DNA from 2 places in the Synechococcus sp. CS-1326 genome. Region 2 is predicted to be linked to the other one. Evidence: riboswitches for the same ligand, from Rfam matches in the RefSeq annotation. Region 2 holds a riboswitch; the other holds the start of a gene.
The links. A riboswitch is a leader RNA that binds a small molecule or an ion and turns the genes downstream of it on or off. The one in region 2 is predicted to bind cobalamin.

Region 1: linked by a shared signal. The riboswitch ahead of KQ307_RS03445 (HupE/UreJ family protein) and the one ahead of KQ307_RS01230 (HupE/UreJ family protein) in region 2 are both predicted to bind cobalamin.

What each region holds. Positions count from the first base shown of each region.
Region 1 covers NZ_JAHLYV010000011.1:102,442-110,515, reverse strand. The annotation lists gene KQ307_RS03465 (glucose-6-phosphate dehydrogenase assembly protein OpcA) at 1-982, shown strand, start outside; gene KQ307_RS03460 (cobyrinate a,c-diamide synthase) at 1,008-2,426, shown strand; gene KQ307_RS03455 (histidine phosphatase family protein) at 2,462-3,067, shown strand; gene KQ307_RS03450 (GAP family protein) at 3,064-3,750, shown strand; cobalamin riboswitch at 3,804-3,980, shown strand; gene KQ307_RS03445 (HupE/UreJ family protein) at 4,005-4,619, shown strand; gene KQ307_RS03440 (hypothetical protein) at 4,876-5,208, opposite strand; gene KQ307_RS03435 (hypothetical protein) at 5,226-5,402, opposite strand; gene KQ307_RS03430 (hypothetical protein) at 5,405-5,752, opposite strand; gene KQ307_RS03425 (hypothetical protein) at 5,749-6,123, opposite strand; gene KQ307_RS03420 (M48 family metallopeptidase) at 6,852-7,604, opposite strand; gene KQ307_RS03415 (type I restriction endonuclease subunit R) at 7,601-8,074, opposite strand, start outside.
Region 2 covers NZ_JAHLYV010000005.1:17,973-26,046, reverse strand. The annotation lists gene KQ307_RS01255 (peroxiredoxin) at 63-665, shown strand; gene purQ (phosphoribosylformylglycinamidine synthase subunit PurQ) at 668-1,321, opposite strand; gene purS (phosphoribosylformylglycinamidine synthase subunit PurS) at 1,318-1,593, opposite strand; gene KQ307_RS01240 (hypothetical protein) at 1,692-2,033, shown strand; gene cobW (cobalamin biosynthesis protein CobW) at 2,015-3,091, opposite strand; gene KQ307_RS01230 (HupE/UreJ family protein) at 3,093-3,704, opposite strand; cobalamin riboswitch at 3,728-3,890, opposite strand; gene KQ307_RS01225 (pentapeptide repeat-containing protein) at 3,884-4,435, opposite strand; gene upp (uracil phosphoribosyltransferase) at 4,469-5,134, shown strand; gene aroA (3-phosphoshikimate 1-carboxyvinyltransferase) at 5,161-6,498, shown strand; gene glmU (bifunctional UDP-N-acetylglucosamine diphosphorylase/glucosamine-1-phosphate N-acetyltransferase GlmU) at 6,558-7,910, shown strand; gene murF (UDP-N-acetylmuramoyl-tripeptide--D-alanyl-D-alanine ligase) at 7,907-8,074, opposite strand, start outside.

The DNA.
Region 1 (8,074 bases), on a different contig from region 2:
CGCCGAAGACCTGCGCGGACAGTTCGTTGATCAGGCGATCAGCGCCCATCGACCCCGGCGGCTGATCACCCTGGCCCCCACCCTGCGCGAGGACCACCCCCTGGAAACGCTGGTGGCCGCCTACTGCCCGCTGCCGGAGGAACGCAGCGGCAGCGCGCCGGCCTGCGGCGACGTGGTGGTGCTGCGGGGCGGCAAGGGCGCGATCGAGCAGGGGCTCGCCATGCTCAATCCGCTGGTGGCGGACGACCTGCCCTGCTGGGTGTGGTGGAACGGCTCCCTGGATGAATCCCCCGACCTGCTCGCCGCCCTGGCCCTGCCCTCGCGGCGGCTGGTGCTGGACAGCTCGATCGGCGACCCGCGCCGCTGCCTTGATGTGCTGGTGGAGCGCATCGCCAGCGACCAGGCGGTGAACGACCTCAACTGGTTGCGGCAGCGCAGCTGGACCGAATCGCTGGCGATGGTGTTCGATCCGCCCGGCCGCCGCGATGCCCTCACCCACGTGGTGCAGCTCGACATCGACGTGGAGGGAGATCACCCGGTGCAGGGCCTGCTGCTGGCGGCCTGGATCGCCGACCGGCTCGGCTGGCACCTGCAGAACAGCTACCGCATCCCGGCCAATGGCACCGAGGCGGGAATCGGCGCCGAGTTCCAGCGCAGCGACGGCCAGATCGTCCAGTTCCGGCTGATGTCGGTGCCGGTGGGGGTTCCCAAGAGCCATCCCGGCGCCCTGGTGGGCCTGCGCCTGATCTGTTGCCCGGAAGGCCGCAAGCCGCTCTGCGTGATCCTCTGCTCCGAATCGGGCGGCTGCATGCGGCTGGAGGCCGGCGGGGTGGCCACGATGGAGCTGGCCGAGGAGGTGGTGAGCATCTCCAACGAAAGCGAGGAGATGGAGATGGCCCGCCTGCTGGCCGGCGGCCACGACACCACCAGCCCCCTGCTGGCGGCGGCCGCGCCGATGGCGGCCAGGCTGCTGCCGCACTGACCGGGCAGGGAAGGGACGCGTCGGCATGGCCTGTTTGATTGCGGCACCCTGCAGCGGCAGCGGCAAGACCCTGCTCAGCCTCTGCCTTGCCGCCCTGGTGCGCCGGCGTGGCGAAACGATCCAGACCTTCAAGGTGGGGCCGGATTATCTCGATCCCCAGCTGCTGAGCCGGACCAGCGGCAGGCCCTGCCGCAACCTCGATGCCCTGCTCTGCGGCGAGGGCTGGGTGCGGCGCAGCTTCCCCTGGTGGGGGAGCCAGGCCGACCACTGCCTGGTGGAGGGGGTGATGGGGCTGTTCGACGGCCGGGGGCCGGGCCTGGCCGGCAGCTCGGCGGAACTGGCCCAGCTGCTGGGGCTGCCGGTGGTGCTGGTGGTGGAGGCCAGCCGCCAGGCCGGTTCGGTGGCGGCGCTGGTGCGGGGTTTCCGGGATCATCAACCCGGCCTGGAGCTGGCCGGTGTTGTGCTGAACGGGGTGAGCACCGAGCGGCACCAGGCCCTGCTCAGTGAGGCCCTGGCCGCCATCGCCATGCCGCTGCTGGGTGTGCTGCCGCGTCACCCGAGCCTCAGCCTGCCCTCCCGTCACCTGGGCCTGCTGCCAGCCCATGAACTCGAAGACCTGGGCCGCTGCCTGGAGGAGTGGGCGGCCCTGGCCGAACGTCACCTCGACCTGGAGGCGCTGATGCCCCTGCTGGCGCCGCCGCCGCCGCCAGGGGCGGGCAGCCCCGATCCGATCCGCTGGTGCCTGGCTGGCGATCGCCCCGGGCCCGGGCCGACGGCTCTGGTCACCCTGGCGATCGCCAGTGACGCCGCCTTCCACTTCCGCTACCCGGAAGCCAGCGCCCTGCTCGAAGGCCTGGGCGTGAGCGTGCAGCCGTGGCAACCGCTGGCCGACGAACCGCTTCCCGCCGGCAGTCAGGGGGTGATCCTGCCGGGAGGATTTCCGGAGCTCCATGCCGCCGCCCTGGCCGCCAGCAAACGCAGCCTGGCGGACCTGCGCCGCGCCGCCGGGGCAGGCCTGCCGATCTACGCCGAGTGCGGCGGGCTGCTGCTGCTGGGCCAGGAGCTGGAGGATGGCAGCGGGGTGTCCCATCGGATGGCGGGTCTGCTGCCGTTCTCAGCGCGGCGCGGCGCCCTGCAGCTGGGCTATCGGCAGGCCACGGCCCTGGCGGACGGGCTGGTGGTGCGGCGGGGCGAAACCGTCTGCGGCCATGAATTTCATCGCTGGGAGCTGGAACCGCTGCCGGCGGCAGCCACAGCCCCGCCCGGCGGGCCGCTCTGGCAGCTCGAAGGCTGGGGCTGGCCGAGCCGGCCGGAAGGCTGGAGCCGGCCCGGCCTGCACGCCAGCTGGCTGCACCTGCACTGGAGTGGCTGCCCGCAGATCTGCTGTCGCCTGCGCGACGCCGCCGCCCGGGTGCGGCCGCTGACCCCAGCCGCGGCCGTGTGATGGTTCAATCCAACCGGTAAACCAGCCCACCCACCGTGACGTCCTCGAATCCAGCCCCGGAACTCTGGTTGCTGCGGCACGGCGCCACCGCCTGGGCCCGCGATGGCCGCCACACCGGCAACACCGACCTGGCCCTGCTGCCGGAAGGGGAAGCTGAGGCGAGGGCCCTGGCACCCCTGCTGGCGGAGCTTCGCTTCGCGGCGGTGCTCTGCAGTCCGCTGCAACGGGCCCGCCAGACCTGCGAGCTGGCAGGGCTGGCCCAGAGCGCCAGCCTCTGCGAGGAGCTGCGGGAATGGGATTACGGCGCCTACGAGGGCCTGACCACCCCGGAGATCCGCCAGGAGGTCCCCGGCTGGACCGTCTGGACCCACGGCTGCGAGGGCGGAGAGAGCATCGAGCAGGTGGAGCACCGCTGCCAGCAGGTGATCGAGCAGGCCCTGGCCCTGGCGGAGAACGGCCGGGTGGCCCTGTTCGCCCATGGGCACATCCTCAGAGCCCTGGGGGGCAGCTGGCTGGGTCTCGGCGCCAGGGGAGGCGGCCTGCTGGCCCTGAACACCGGCACGGTCAGCGTGCTGGGCCACGAGCGGGACCGGCGGGTGGTGCTGCGCTGGAATGCCCCGACCAGCGGGCCGGCGGCATGAGCGATCCCCGCCTCTGGGCTGAACTGCTGGCCTATGGCAGTGGCATCAGCCTCAGCCCGATCCACATCGGCCTGCTGCTGCTGCTGCTGCTGGGGCCGAATCCCCTGCGCCGCGGCGGCCTGTTCGTGCTCAGCTGGATGGCGACGATCGCCGTGATGGTGACGCTGCTGCTCACCGTGGGCCACGGCCTGCTGCTGAGCATGGAGCAGGGCAGCAGCCACCGCACCGGCCTGGATCTGATGGGCGCCGGCGCCCTGCTGGCCCTGGGCATCCGCGATCTGCTGCCCACCAAGGCGGCAGGCAGTGAACCGGCCGGCTGGATCCGCCAGCTGGATCGCTTCTGCGCCCTGCCCCTGCCGCTGCTGATCGGGGTCAGCGCCGCGATCGAAGTGATCAGCCCCGACGACCTGTTCCTGCTGGCCAAGGGGGCCTCGGCCCTGCTCGCCGCCGACCTGGATCGGGCTCAGGAACTGCTGCTGGCCGGCGCCTTCACGCTGGCGGCCAGTCTACTGCTGCTGTTGCCATTCCTGGCCGTGGCCCTGGCGCGGCAGAGCATGCTGCCGTTGCTGCAACGGGGCAAGCAGGCCCTCTATGCCCGCGGCGAACTGGTGGTGGGCGGCCTGAGCCTGGCGCTCGCCGCCTATCTCGCCTGGCAGGGGATCGAGGGACTGCGACTGGCCTGAGCGCCGCTGTGGTCTGACCATTACGACACAACCGGGCAGCGTGCCGGTTTCAGCGCAGAATGGCTGGGATCGGTTTTCGGTGGTCACTCCCGAAAGGCAACGAGGAAAGTCCGGTGGGGAACCTGGTTCAGCCAGGAACCGAGTCCGGCGCTGTCCCGCAGCTGTGATTGAGCGCCCCTCCGGGTCCGCGCTCCTCAGTCAGAACGCTCGCCGTTTCCTGTTCCCTTCAATCCCGGCGTGGACCGGGTCATTCGATGATTTCCAGCCCCACTTCCGCCAGCCGCAGCCTGGCTCCGATCCTCTGCCTCTCGGCCCTGGCGATCGTCCTGGCAGGCCAGCCGGCCCAGGCCCACGGCATCGCCCATGGCGGCCTCAGCTCCGGCTTCCTGCATCCCCTGCTGGGCACCGATCACCTGCTCCTGCTGATCGGGGTGGGCGCCGCCGCCTCCTACATCTCCGGCCAGCTGTTGCTCTGGGCCCTGGCCGGCGCCATCGGCGGCGGCATCTTCGGGGCGATGGGCGGCGGCCTGCCTGCCGCTGAGGTGATCGCCGCCCTGGCGATTTCAGCCGTGGCGGTGCTGGTGCTGCGCAGCCACCGCTCCGGAGCTGCCCCGGCCCTTGGCTTCTGCGGCACCCTGATCGCCGGTGCCGTCGCCGTGCACGCCATGCTCCACGGCCAGGAAGCCCCCGCCGGAATGGCAGCGGCGAGCTGGTGGCTGGGGGCCTTCGCCGGCTCCCTGCTGGTGAGCGGAGGCACCTACCTGGTGCTCAGGCGCCTGCCGGCCCACTGGACCACCAAGCTGGCCCTGCTGCTGGCCCTGTTCGGCGGCTTCCTGGTGCTCGGGCCGATCGGCCTGCTGGCGCGCTGAGTCGCGCCCGGGCGGCTTCGCGCCAATGGGCTGGATGGGAGCTCCCACGGCTTAGGTCGCAGACTCCAGACCCAGATGCTCCACTTCAGGAGTGCTGACCCCGTTGAAGAAGTCGATCCAGACCGATGAATCAACGACGATCACCCCGGAGCATCGGGCTGATCGAGCCGCTGGGCTTCCAGGTCGCCGTCTCAATGCAGCTGGCCACGGAAGGAACGGATCTCACCCTGCCGCTGCATCTGCACCTCGGTTTCGATCATCGGCACCAAGTGGATGGTTCCATGGCGGGCATGGTGGAATCGGCGAAGTCGCGGCGGGCCTTGGCGCCAGCGAGCACCGTGAAGCCACCGGGTGATTCAAAGCCCTGACCGGAAGCGTCTGGACCCTTGAGGTGAAAAAGCCTGCTGCTGGAGGCTGACGGCTTACCCGATGCCTGCTCGAAGGCGCGAAACCCCAGCACCGGGCAACAGAGCAGCAACTCCTCCACGAAGCCGATGCCGCTCCAGTTCGTTTTCTCCACGATGCGCATGCCCTCAGGCTGGCCGGAGGGCATGAACAGGCGCAGGGCGAAGGGGCGGGCGGGGGTCATGTCGGTTGTCGGCCCTTCTAGCGGGCCGCCTCACGCAGCGCTTCGGCGGGGATACGGGTGAGCTTGCCGTCTTTGACGATGACGAGATTCGTGCCCGTCTGGATGGCCGTCTGGCGGGCTGCCTCTGCGGCGCGCTTCATGGCGGCAACGGAGGCACGCAGATCGGGATCGTTGGCTTCCTGAATGTTTCTCATGGTCATTTACTTTCACCCCATTCGAGCAGCGCCGGGCTTTCGCCGACACTGTCATAGATGGCCCAGGCATCAACGGCGGGCTTGTAGGCCCTTTCCAGTTCACTCAGACCGGAAAGCGTGGTCGCAAAGGCAAAACTCTCACCGTTGCGGACGCAGTCGGCGATTTCTGCCAGCATCAACCGCCCCGCCTTGAGCGCTGCACTCTCAGGGGAGAAGGGTGAAAGCCCGGCCGCGATCAGGTCTGCATTGATGAAGCGCGGGCACTGCGCCTCCTGCGGGAGAAAGGAACGAGCAAAGGTCGTTTTTCCTGCGCCGTTCGGTTCAGCGATGATGATGATCTTCTTGCTCATGCTTCCACTTCTTCCGATAACGGGAAAAGCTGCTGCTGCAGCTGGGCGGGCAGGTGGCAGCCAAAGGGATTGGCTTCGCCGCTGTAAACGCCGGGGCGGGCGGGGGGCATGGCATCGAGGTTGTAAAGGATGAGCGGTCGCTGAACTTCCCTGGCCCCTTCGGGTTGAACTACCGAGGAATCCTCGGTAGTTGTCTCGCGGGTCAGTTCAGCTTCCGCATAGATGTTCTTAAGGTGCAGGCCTACGTTGTCCGAGCTCACAGCAAAGAGTTCCGCCATCTCGCGCTGTGGGAGCCACCCCGTCTGGCCTTTGGCGCATCGTTGGATGCGGCTGGTACCGTCTTCAGTGGTGTAGAGAATCAGGCCATTCATGCTGACATCTCTTCCAGAGTTGGCAAAAGCTGTTGCATCAAGCCCTTCTTGTGAATCTTGAGGGCTTCGAACTTTTAGTTTCGGCGGTGAATCAGATGGTTGAGGCTGCTCAGGCAGGCAGCGATGCGTTGCTGTTCTGAGGGGGCAAGGGAAGGGCTGATGGCACGAAAGAATGTACATCGCTTCTGTCAGAGTCGGAACATCTTAGCCTGAAGCGAAACTCAGAATGCCAGTCGAGTGATAGAGATAACATACGAACTTGGGAAAATGCCCGTTGAAGCTTGTAGCCCAAAGCGATGGATTACGAGGCCAGCGGTTTCTGCCCTCAATACAATGAAGCTTGCCAATTGTCCTAGACCTCCCTGTAACGAGTCCAGGTCCCCTTGCCATACCTCGCTCGTGGGAACCCTTTGCCCCATTTGAATACACGATTGGAGCACTACCTTCTACGCCGATGGCCAATCGAAGCTACGTTGTAAAGGGGCGATGGCATCCAATCTCATCCCCTCCCACTCCCCAGCATTTCGGCACTCAGGAAAGCGGAGGCGCGGTTAGGTTTCACCTTGGCCGGCGTACGCCATGGGCTCTACTTCACCGATGCCCTTCACCACACCTGTTTGTGGCTGCAGCGTGAGGCTGTTGGCCTTCACCAACCGTTGCACTTGGTGTTGATGATGAAGAGCATCCTGCGGACGCTGGGGTGAGCTGCATAGAAACGAAGGCGGCCCTCACTCCCGCCACAACTCGGCGGCCAGCGGCAGCGCGTTCAGTTCGGCCCGCGCCTCGCGCCAGGTGGGGTAGTGCTCCTGGAGGATGGCGATGAAGCGTTCGCTGTGGGTTGGCTCCAGCAGATGGGCCATTTCATGCACAACGACATACTCGAGAAGATCTTTCGGCTTCTTCACCAGTTCCGTGTTGAGGCGAATGTTGCCGGCACGGGGATTGCAGCTTCCCCACTTGGTTTTCATTCGCTGCAGAAAGTAGGCGTTGACGTTCACGTTCAGCTTTCGCTCCCAGGTTTTGATCAGCGGTGGCAGCAGCGCGTGAAGCAGTGATCTGTGCCACGAATGGATGATCTCGCCGCGTTTGGCGGCATCACTGCCGGGGCGAACGGTGAGGGTGATGCGCCTGTGATCAAGCACAACAGAAGGCTTGGCTTCGCTGTAGGCGACGGAGAGCAGGTGGCGCCGTCCCCAGAGGAGATGACTCTCACGTTCGATGAACTGACGGGATGGTTCGCGGGCCTGACCCCTGAAGGCCTCTTGCTGTTGGCGGATCCAGGCGAGGCGGGTGATGGCATAGGCCCGGGCGACCTCCAACCGCGTGGCGCTGGGGGCCGCGAGGGTGACGCGACCATCGGGTGGATGCACGGAAAGATGAACGTGCTTGATGGCCTTCCTGGTGACCAGGATGTCGATCTCGCCGATCTGGATCGTTTCACCAAACGGAGCCGGCACACCACTCTGGGGCTGTGCGCTCATCCGTAGCCGGGCTGGTTTTTGATCAGGTCGAACAGGGCCAGCGTCGCGGCGCGATCCCTTGCAAGGATGGGGAACAGGGCGTTCTGCACCTGAGCTTCGCGCGCAGTATCGCCCTTCCAGCCTGCTGGGGCGCAATCGCGCATCGCTTGATCGAGGCGAAGCGCCAGCTCCGCGCGCTCCTCCTGCTGCTGTGGATTGTCCTCCAATGGCGCTGATGCCATGCCCGAAAGGATGGCGGGCAGGTTGTTGAAGATCACGATCGCCTCCGCTCTGCCGTGGAGCATCGAGGGAACACCTCCCACAGGCTCCCTGTTGGCCATGCGCCTCACCAGATCTTCGGCCTTGATCAGAAAGGCTTCGTAGGCCGTGGCATCGGAGCGGCTCTGACGGATGAGATCCTCCAGCAGCCGCGACATCTCGGCATAAAAGCGCGGGTCGGTGAGCTGGTCGCGAATGATCGTGCGCCGGAC
Region 2 (8,074 bases):
TGGTAGTCGGTCCGAGTTCGGCCTGCCTTTCCAGCTGTCTTCCCTTCCCTTTTCACAACGCTATGACCGTCAGCGCTTCCCTTCGCGTTGGTCAGCCGGCCCCGGATTTCACCGCCACCGCCGTGGTGGATCAGGAATTCAAGGAGGTGACCCTGTCCCAGTACCGCGGCAAATACGTGGTGCTGTTCTTCTATCCCCTTGATTTCACCTTCGTCTGCCCAACCGAAATCACCGCCTTCAGCGATCGCTACGCCGATTTCAGCAGCCTCAACACCGAAATCCTCGGGGTGTCCGTCGACAGCCAGTTCTCTCACCTCGCCTGGATCCAGACCGATCGCAACCAGGGCGGTCTCGGTGAGATCGCCTATCCCCTGGTGGCGGATCTCAAGAAAACGATCGCTGCCGACTACAACGTGCTCGATCCGGAGGCCGGCGTGGCCCTGCGCGGCCTGTTCATCATCGATCCCGAGGGAATCGTTCAGCACGCCACGATCAACAACCTCTCGGTCGGTCGCAACGTCGATGAAACCCTGCGGGTCCTGCAGGCCTTCCAGTACGTTCTGGCCCACCCCGATGAAGTGTGCCCCGCCAACTGGACGCCGGGCGAGCAGACCATGAAGCCCGATCCGGTGGGAAGCAAGGAGTTCTTCGCCGCCCTGGGCTGAGCTCAGCCCAGCAGGCTGGCCAGCAGCCGGCGGCCGTCCAGGCCGCCGGTGACCGGATCACAGGCCCGCTCCGGATGGGGCATCAGCCCCAGCACATTGCCCGCGGCGTTGCTCAAGCCGGCCACATCACCCACCGAACCATTCGGGTTGCGGCGGTAACGCAGGGCCACCTGTCCCTCCTGCTCCAGCCGGGCCAGGGTGGCGTCGTCCACCTGATAGCGGCCTTCGCCGTGGGCGATCGGCAGGCTGATCGTTTCACCGGCCCCATAGCCCTGCAGCCAGCGGCAGGAGCCCGGCTGAACCGTGAGCTCCGCCGGTTCACACAGAAAATGAAGCTGCTGGTTGCGGGTGAGCGCCCCGGGCAGCAGGCCGATTTCAGTGAGAACCTGAAAACCGTTGCAGATTCCAAGCACCGGGCCGCCGCGGGCCACGAAGGCCACCACCTCCTCCAGCAGGGGAGCAAAACGGGCGAGGGCGCCGCAGCGCAGGTAATCGCCGTAGCTGAACCCACCGGGCAGCACCACGGCATCGAGGCCGCGCAGATCCCGCTCCTCATGCCAGAGGAAACGGGTGGGGATTCCCAGGCAGCCTTCGGCCGCCCACTGCACATCCCGATCGCAATTGGAACCGGGGAAGACGGCGATGCCGATCGTCATGGCGAAACGGTGGCGATGCTGGGCTCCAGCCACTCCAGGGACCAGTTCTCGATCACCGGATTGGCCAGCAGACGCTCGCTGAGCAAGGACAACCGCGCTTCAGCTGCGGCGGCATCCGGAGCCTCGATCTCCACGAGGATGGCCTTGCCGATCCGCAGGCTGGTGATGCCCTCCACCCCCAGGCGGGTGGCGGCGGCACGGCTGGCCTCGCCGGCCGGATCCAGCACCGAGGGCCTCAGGCTGACCAGAACGCGGGCTTGGTAGCTGGGCACTGCGTGGGTGGGTTGTTTGTTAAATCTTGCCAGCTCACTCTCCCCCCGCAGCCGTCGCAGGATCAGCTTGAACAGGTGGGTGCGCGGAGGCGCGGCCAATGTCTGCGGCGACGGTTCGCCCATCGATCCTGCTGCTATGGCTCGGGCTTGGCCTGGCAGCACTGCCAGCGGCGTTGAGCGAGCCGCAACGGCTGGAGCTCCGCTGCCGGCGTGAGCAGGGACCCTGGCAGGCCTGTGTGATGCGGATCGAGGCGATCGGCGAGCGCTGGAGCCTGGAGCTGGGCGGCCAGCGGCTCGACTTTCGCCATGACGGCAGCGGCAAGGTTGAAATGCAGCAGAAATCAAGGGGCCCATGGGGCCCCGTTTCCAGCCACTGGAGCAAGGACCAGGCCCTTTGCTGGGGAACGGTCTGCGCCCTTGGTCAGATCCCACTCGACTGAACCGCCGCGTGGGACAGGGCCGCCTCCAGTACGGCTGAATCGAGCTTCAGGCCCAGGGCCACCAGCTCCAGGCCCAGCGCCGGGACGCCGCTGGAAGCCTCCACGGGCTCCCGGTGGTCCTCGTACCAGCAGTCCAGGCGCGGTCCCACGGCCTGGATCTGGAGTGGTCGGCGCTTACCGGGCTGCTGCAGCCAGCCTTTGAGTCGCAGGATCGCCTGCTGCTCGATCTGCTCGCGCAGCACCGCTTCGAGCCGCTGTCGATCAAAGTCTCCAGTCAGCCGCAGTGCCAGCGACTGCATCGGCACGTGGCTGTGATCGTGTTCATGGGCCTCGTGGTGATGGGCCTCGCCTGCCGATTCATCCCGCTGCAGGCCAAACAACAGGGCCGGGGAAATCCGGCCGTTCTCGATCGGCAGCAGCTGGGTTCCGCTCCGGCAGGCCCGCTCGACGCGCGCGCGCACGCGTTCCCACTGGTCGGCATCGAGCTGCTCGGAGCGACTGACCAGCACCAGGTCGGCGGCTTCGAGCTGCTCATCGAACAGCTCCTCCAGGTCGTCGAAATGGTCGAGGCTGGGGTCAGCGGCCCGTTGCCTCTCCAGGGCGGCGGGATTCCCCACCACACTTCCCTGGGCCACCGCTTCGCCATCCACCATCGCCACCACCCCATTGACGCGGGTGCGGGTGCGGATCCCGGGCCAGCTGAAGGCCTGCACCAGGGGCTCAGGCAGGGCCAGTCCACTGGTCTCCACCACGATCCCGTCGAGCCTGTCGGAGGCTTCCAGCAGGGTCTGCATCGTCGGCAGGAAATCGTCCTGGACGGTGCAGCAGAGGCAGCCGTTGGCCAGCTCGACCAGTCGGTCGCCGAGTTCCTCCTCCGGACAGAAGCCGCAGGCACCCAGGAGGCTGCCGTCGATCCCCACTTCGCCGAACTCATTGACGATCACCGCCAGACGCAGGCCGCTGTGGAGCAGCAGATGACGCAGCAGAGTGGTCTTGCCGGCACCGAGGAAGCCCGTCACCACGGTGACCGGTAGGCGCCGCTGGTTGGTGGTTTCCATCTCAGGGCACCAGGCCGGTCCAGGCGAATGTGGCACCGATGCCGATCAGCATGCCTGCCACCAGCTTGAGATTGGTGGGGCTGAGCCGGCCGGCCCAGGGGCGGATCAGCGCAACCGCCGCCAGCAGCAGGGTGGCCTGGCTGATCAGCAGACCCAGCAGGTAGAAGCCGATCGCACCGGCTTCCCAGCCGATCACCGCGTCGCTTAGCACGTAGCCATGCAGGGCGATCGCCGGCAGCAGCACCCAGCGGGGCCAGCGGCCGATCACCACCAGGCCGAGAGCCACCAGGGAGAGGGCCACCAGCAGTTCAGCACCCGGCAGGGTGGGCAGCAGCAGGCCGACGCCACTGGCGCCAAGCCCGACGGCCAGCAGCCCGATCAGCCAGCGGCCCGGTTGCTGAAGCCCCACCAGGCCCAGACAAAGCAGAAAAAGTAGATGGTCGGGGCCGAGCAGGGGGTGACCCAGACCGCTGAGAAAGCCGCCCAGGGGGCTCGCTTCGATCTGAAACAACTCCATCAGATGGTGGGCCGAGGCCGGGGCCGCCAGCAACGGCACACCCAGCAACAGCAGAACAGCCGGGGCCGCAGCAGCGACCCGGATTCGATGATTCATTCGGTGGGTACCGGTCCGCGCCGGGTTTGATGGTGCGATCCGGCGGGTGTTCTGACTGGATCCTCAAACCGGTTGGCACCGGCGTTCGGATCTTCACAGCTGCGGGACAGCGCCGGATTCGCACCGGACTTTCCCCCTTGCCTCCCCAGGCTGATCTCAAGGGGAACCGGGCCGTGAATCTACCCGCAACCCAGGCTTTCAGCCGTGGCAGCTCCGGTGCTCGGGTTCACTCCGCTGGCCCTGGCGCAGAGGGCTCGCTGTTGCGAAAGGTCAAGCACCGCTTCGCTGAAGTCGGCGCCATCGATCACGGCATCGGTGAAGCGGCTCTGCATCAACATGGCGTTGCGCAGCACGGCTCCACTCAGGTCGGCGCCATCGAAGCGGGTGGCAAAGGCCACCACGTCCTCGAGATTGGCGCCGCTGAGGTTGGTTTCCCGCAGGTCGCTGGAATTGAACACGGCACCACGCAGGTCGGCATCGCTGAGATCGAAACCCTGCATCTTGGCCTTGAGAAACTCCTGCTGCTTGAGATCGCGGCCCCGCATGTCGGGCTGGAGATCCTGGAGGGAACGCTGACCGCGCAATTCCGGTGCCGTGATCGCCCAGGCCGGCGCAATCACCGGTGAAGCCAGCGCGAGGGTCAGAACGGCGAGCCCCAGCAGCAGACCCAGAAGGGGCACCCCCCGGCGGGAAGGGAAGAACACAGGCACAGCCGTAGCTTGGGCCCTCAAGCTATGGCAGGCCCCGCCGCGGCGCGATTCAGCATGAGCATGTCCCTGCGGGTGGTGGTGCCACCCCATCCCCTGATCGCCCACTGGCTCACCGTGCTCCGCGATCAGGCCACCCCGCCGCCCCTGTTCGCCAGCGCCATGGCCGAGCTGGGCCGCTGGCTCACCTACGAGGCGATCCGCGACTGGCTGCCGCAGCGGCCCGTCACGGTGCAGACCCCGCTGGCGGCCTGTGAAGGGACCGTGGTGGATGCAGCCGTGCCGCTGCTGGCCGTGCCGATCCTGCGGGCCGGTCTCGGCCTCTGGCAGGGAGCCCAGACCGTTCTGCCCACCTGCCGGGTGGCCCATGTGGGATTAAGCCGTGATGAAGCGACCGGAGCGGCCCACTGCTACCTCGACACCCTGCCGGCCACGATCGGCGATCAGGTGGGTGTGCTGGTGTTCGATCCGATGCTGGCCACGGCGGGCAGCCTGATTCAGGTGCTGGAGCGGCTGGACCAACGCGGGGTGCGTGGCGAGAGGCTGCGGGTGATCACCGCCCTGGCCGCGAGCCCCGGCCTCAGGGCCCTGGCCGATCGCTTCCCCCAGCTCACCGTGTACACCGCCTGCATCGATGCCGACCTGGACGAGGCCTTCCGGATTGTGCCGGGACTGGGCGATGCCGGCGACCGGTTGTTCGGCTCCGAGGGGCCCGAGATTTAGGCTCCAGCTCCGTTCGCGCCGCACCCATGGCCGTTGCAGTCGGCAGTGCTGCCTCCCAGCCCCGCCGGCTCGGGGCCCTGGATCCGGCCAGCCTGCGCGGCCAAGTGCGGGTTCCAGGCGACAAGTCGATCTCCCACCGCGCCCTGCTGTTCGGTGCGATCGCTATCGGTGAAACCGAGATCGACGGCTTGCTCCCCGCCGAGGATCCGCTCAGCACCGCCGCCTGCCTGCGGGCGATGGGGGTGGGCGTCGGTCCGATCGAGGCCGGCCAGCTGGTGCGGGTGCAGGGGGTGGGACTGGATGGACTGCGGGAGCCCGACTGCGTTCTGGACTGCGGCAACTCCGGCACCACGATGCGGCTGATGCTGGGCCTGCTGGCCGGCCGCCAGGGCCGCCACTTCGTGCTCAGTGGGGATGCGTCGCTGCGGCGAAGGCCGATGGGACGGGTGGTCCAGCCCCTGGCGGCGATGGCAGCCCAGGTGCACGGCCGCGACGACGGGAACCTGGCCCCCCTGGCCGTTCTCGGCCGGGCCCTGCATGGAGCCGTGATCGGCACACCGGTGGCCTCGGCCCAGGTGAAATCGGCCATCCTGCTGGCCGCCCTCACTGCCAGCGGTGCCACCACCGTGATCGAGCCGGCCCGCTCCCGCGACCACAGCGAGCGGATGCTCAGGGCCTTCGGTGCTGATCTGAGCATCGGCGATGAGCTGGGCCGCCAGGTGACGCTTCAGCCAGGTGGGGTGCTGCGGGGCCAGCGGGTGGTGGTCCCCGGCGACATCAGTTCCGCCGCGTTCTGGCTGGTGGCCGGTGCCATCACCCCCGGCGCCGACCTCACGGTCGAGAATGTCGGGCTGAATCCAACCCGCACCGGAATTCTGGAGGTGCTGGAGCAGATGGGAGCCCGCATCGAGCAGCTCAACCTTCGCGAGGTGGCCGGCGAGCCGGTGGGGGATCTGCGGGTGCGCCACGGTCCACTGCGGGCCTTCACGATCGGCGGTGAGCTGATCCCCCGTCTTGTCGATGAAATCCCCGTGCTGGCGGTGGCGGCCTGTTGCGCTGAAGGGGTCAGCAGGGTGACCGATGCCGCGGAGCTGCGGGTGAAGGAAACCGACCGGCTGGCGGTGATGGCGCGACAGCTCAAGGCGATGGGGGCCAGGCTGGCTGAATCGGCCGACGGCCTCACAATCGAGGGGAGCACCCGCCTGCATGGCGCTGTCGTCGACAGTGAAACCGACCACCGGGTGGCGATGAGCCTGGCCGTGGCCGCCCAGGTGGCCACGGGGATCACCGAGCTGCACGGCAGCGAAGCGGCGGCGGTGTCCTACCCGGGATTCTGGGAAGACCTGGCGCGACTCCAGGCCTGAGGCCGACGGTGGGGCCGACGGTGGGGCCGGTAGATTCCGCCCAGATCGCCTCGCCCGCCATGCTCGCCGTTGCCATTCTGGCTGCCGGAAAGGGCACCCGAATGAAAAGTGAGGCCCCCAAGGTGCTGCAGGAGCTGGCCGGGGCCACGCTGCTGGAGCGGGTTCTCGACTGCTGCGACAGCCTCTCCCCTGATCGGCGCCTGCTGATCCTCGGCCACCAGGCCGGCCGGGTCGAAGCCTCCCTGGCCCGACGTTCCGACCTCGAGTTCGTGCGCCAGGAACCCCAGAACGGCACCGGCCACGCGGTGCAGCAGCTGCTTGCACCGCTGCAGGGATTCAGCGGAGATCTGCTGGTGCTCAACGGTGATGTGCCGCTGTTGCGTCCAGCCAGCCTGGCCCGCCTGCTGGCCCAGCACCGCAGCAGTGGCGCTGCCGTCACCCTGCTCTCGGCGCGACTGGAGGACCCCAGCGGCTACGGCCGGGTGTTCAGTGATGGGGACGGGCTGGTGAGTGCGATCGTCGAGCACCGCGACTGCAACGACGCCCAGCGCACCAACGACCTGATCAATGCCGGCATCTATTGCTTTCACTGGCCACGGCTGGAAGCCGTGCTGCCCCACCTGGAGGCCAACAACGACCAGGGGGAGCTCTACCTCACCGACACCGTTGCCCTGCTTGATCCCGCCCTGCACCTGGAGGTGGCCGACAGCGGCGAGATCTTCGGCATCAACGACCGGCTGCAGCTGGCCCAGTGCGAGGCGGTGCTGCAGGATCGATTGCGGCGTCACTGGATGACGGAAGGGGTCACCTTCCTGGATCCGGCCAGCTGCAGCCTCAGTGATGGCTGCCGTTTCGGCCGCGATGTGGTGGTGGAACCCCAGACCCATCTCCGCGGCGACTGCCTGATCGGTGATGGCTGCCGGCTGGGACCAGGCAGCCTGCTGGAGAACGTGACCCTGGCGGCCGGCGTCACGGTGCTGCATTCGGTGCTGCGCGATGCCACGGTCGGTGAGGGCTGTCAGATCGGCCCCTTCGCCCAGCTCCGCAACGGCACCCGCCTGGCGGCTGACTGCCGGATCGGCAACTTCGTTGAGATCAAGGCCAGCCAGCTGGCGGCGGGCTGCAAGGCCAATCACCTCAGCTACATCGGCGATGCAGAGCTCGGGGCCGCCGTCAACGTGGGCGCCGGCACCATCACGGCCAACTACGACGGCATCCGCAAGCACCGCACCCTGATCGGCGCCGGCAGCAAGACCGGTGCCAACTCGGTGCTGGTGGCACCGATCAGCCTCGGGGCGAACGTGACCGTGGGGGCGGGCTCCACCCTCACCCAGAGCGTGCCGGCGGGTGCGCTGGCCGTGAGCCGATCACCGCAGCGGATCAGGCTCGACTGGCCTGGCCCCGCCGCCTAGCCGAACCGGGCTTCCAGGGCGGGGATCAGCCGCTCCAGGGCGACGCCCCGGCTGGCCTTGAGCAACAGCTGATCATCGGGCCTGAGCCACTCCAGCAGGGGGGAGAGCGCCTGCTCGGGGGTGGCCACCCTCGCCAGCCGCGCCACCTTGAGCGCCGCCTCGGC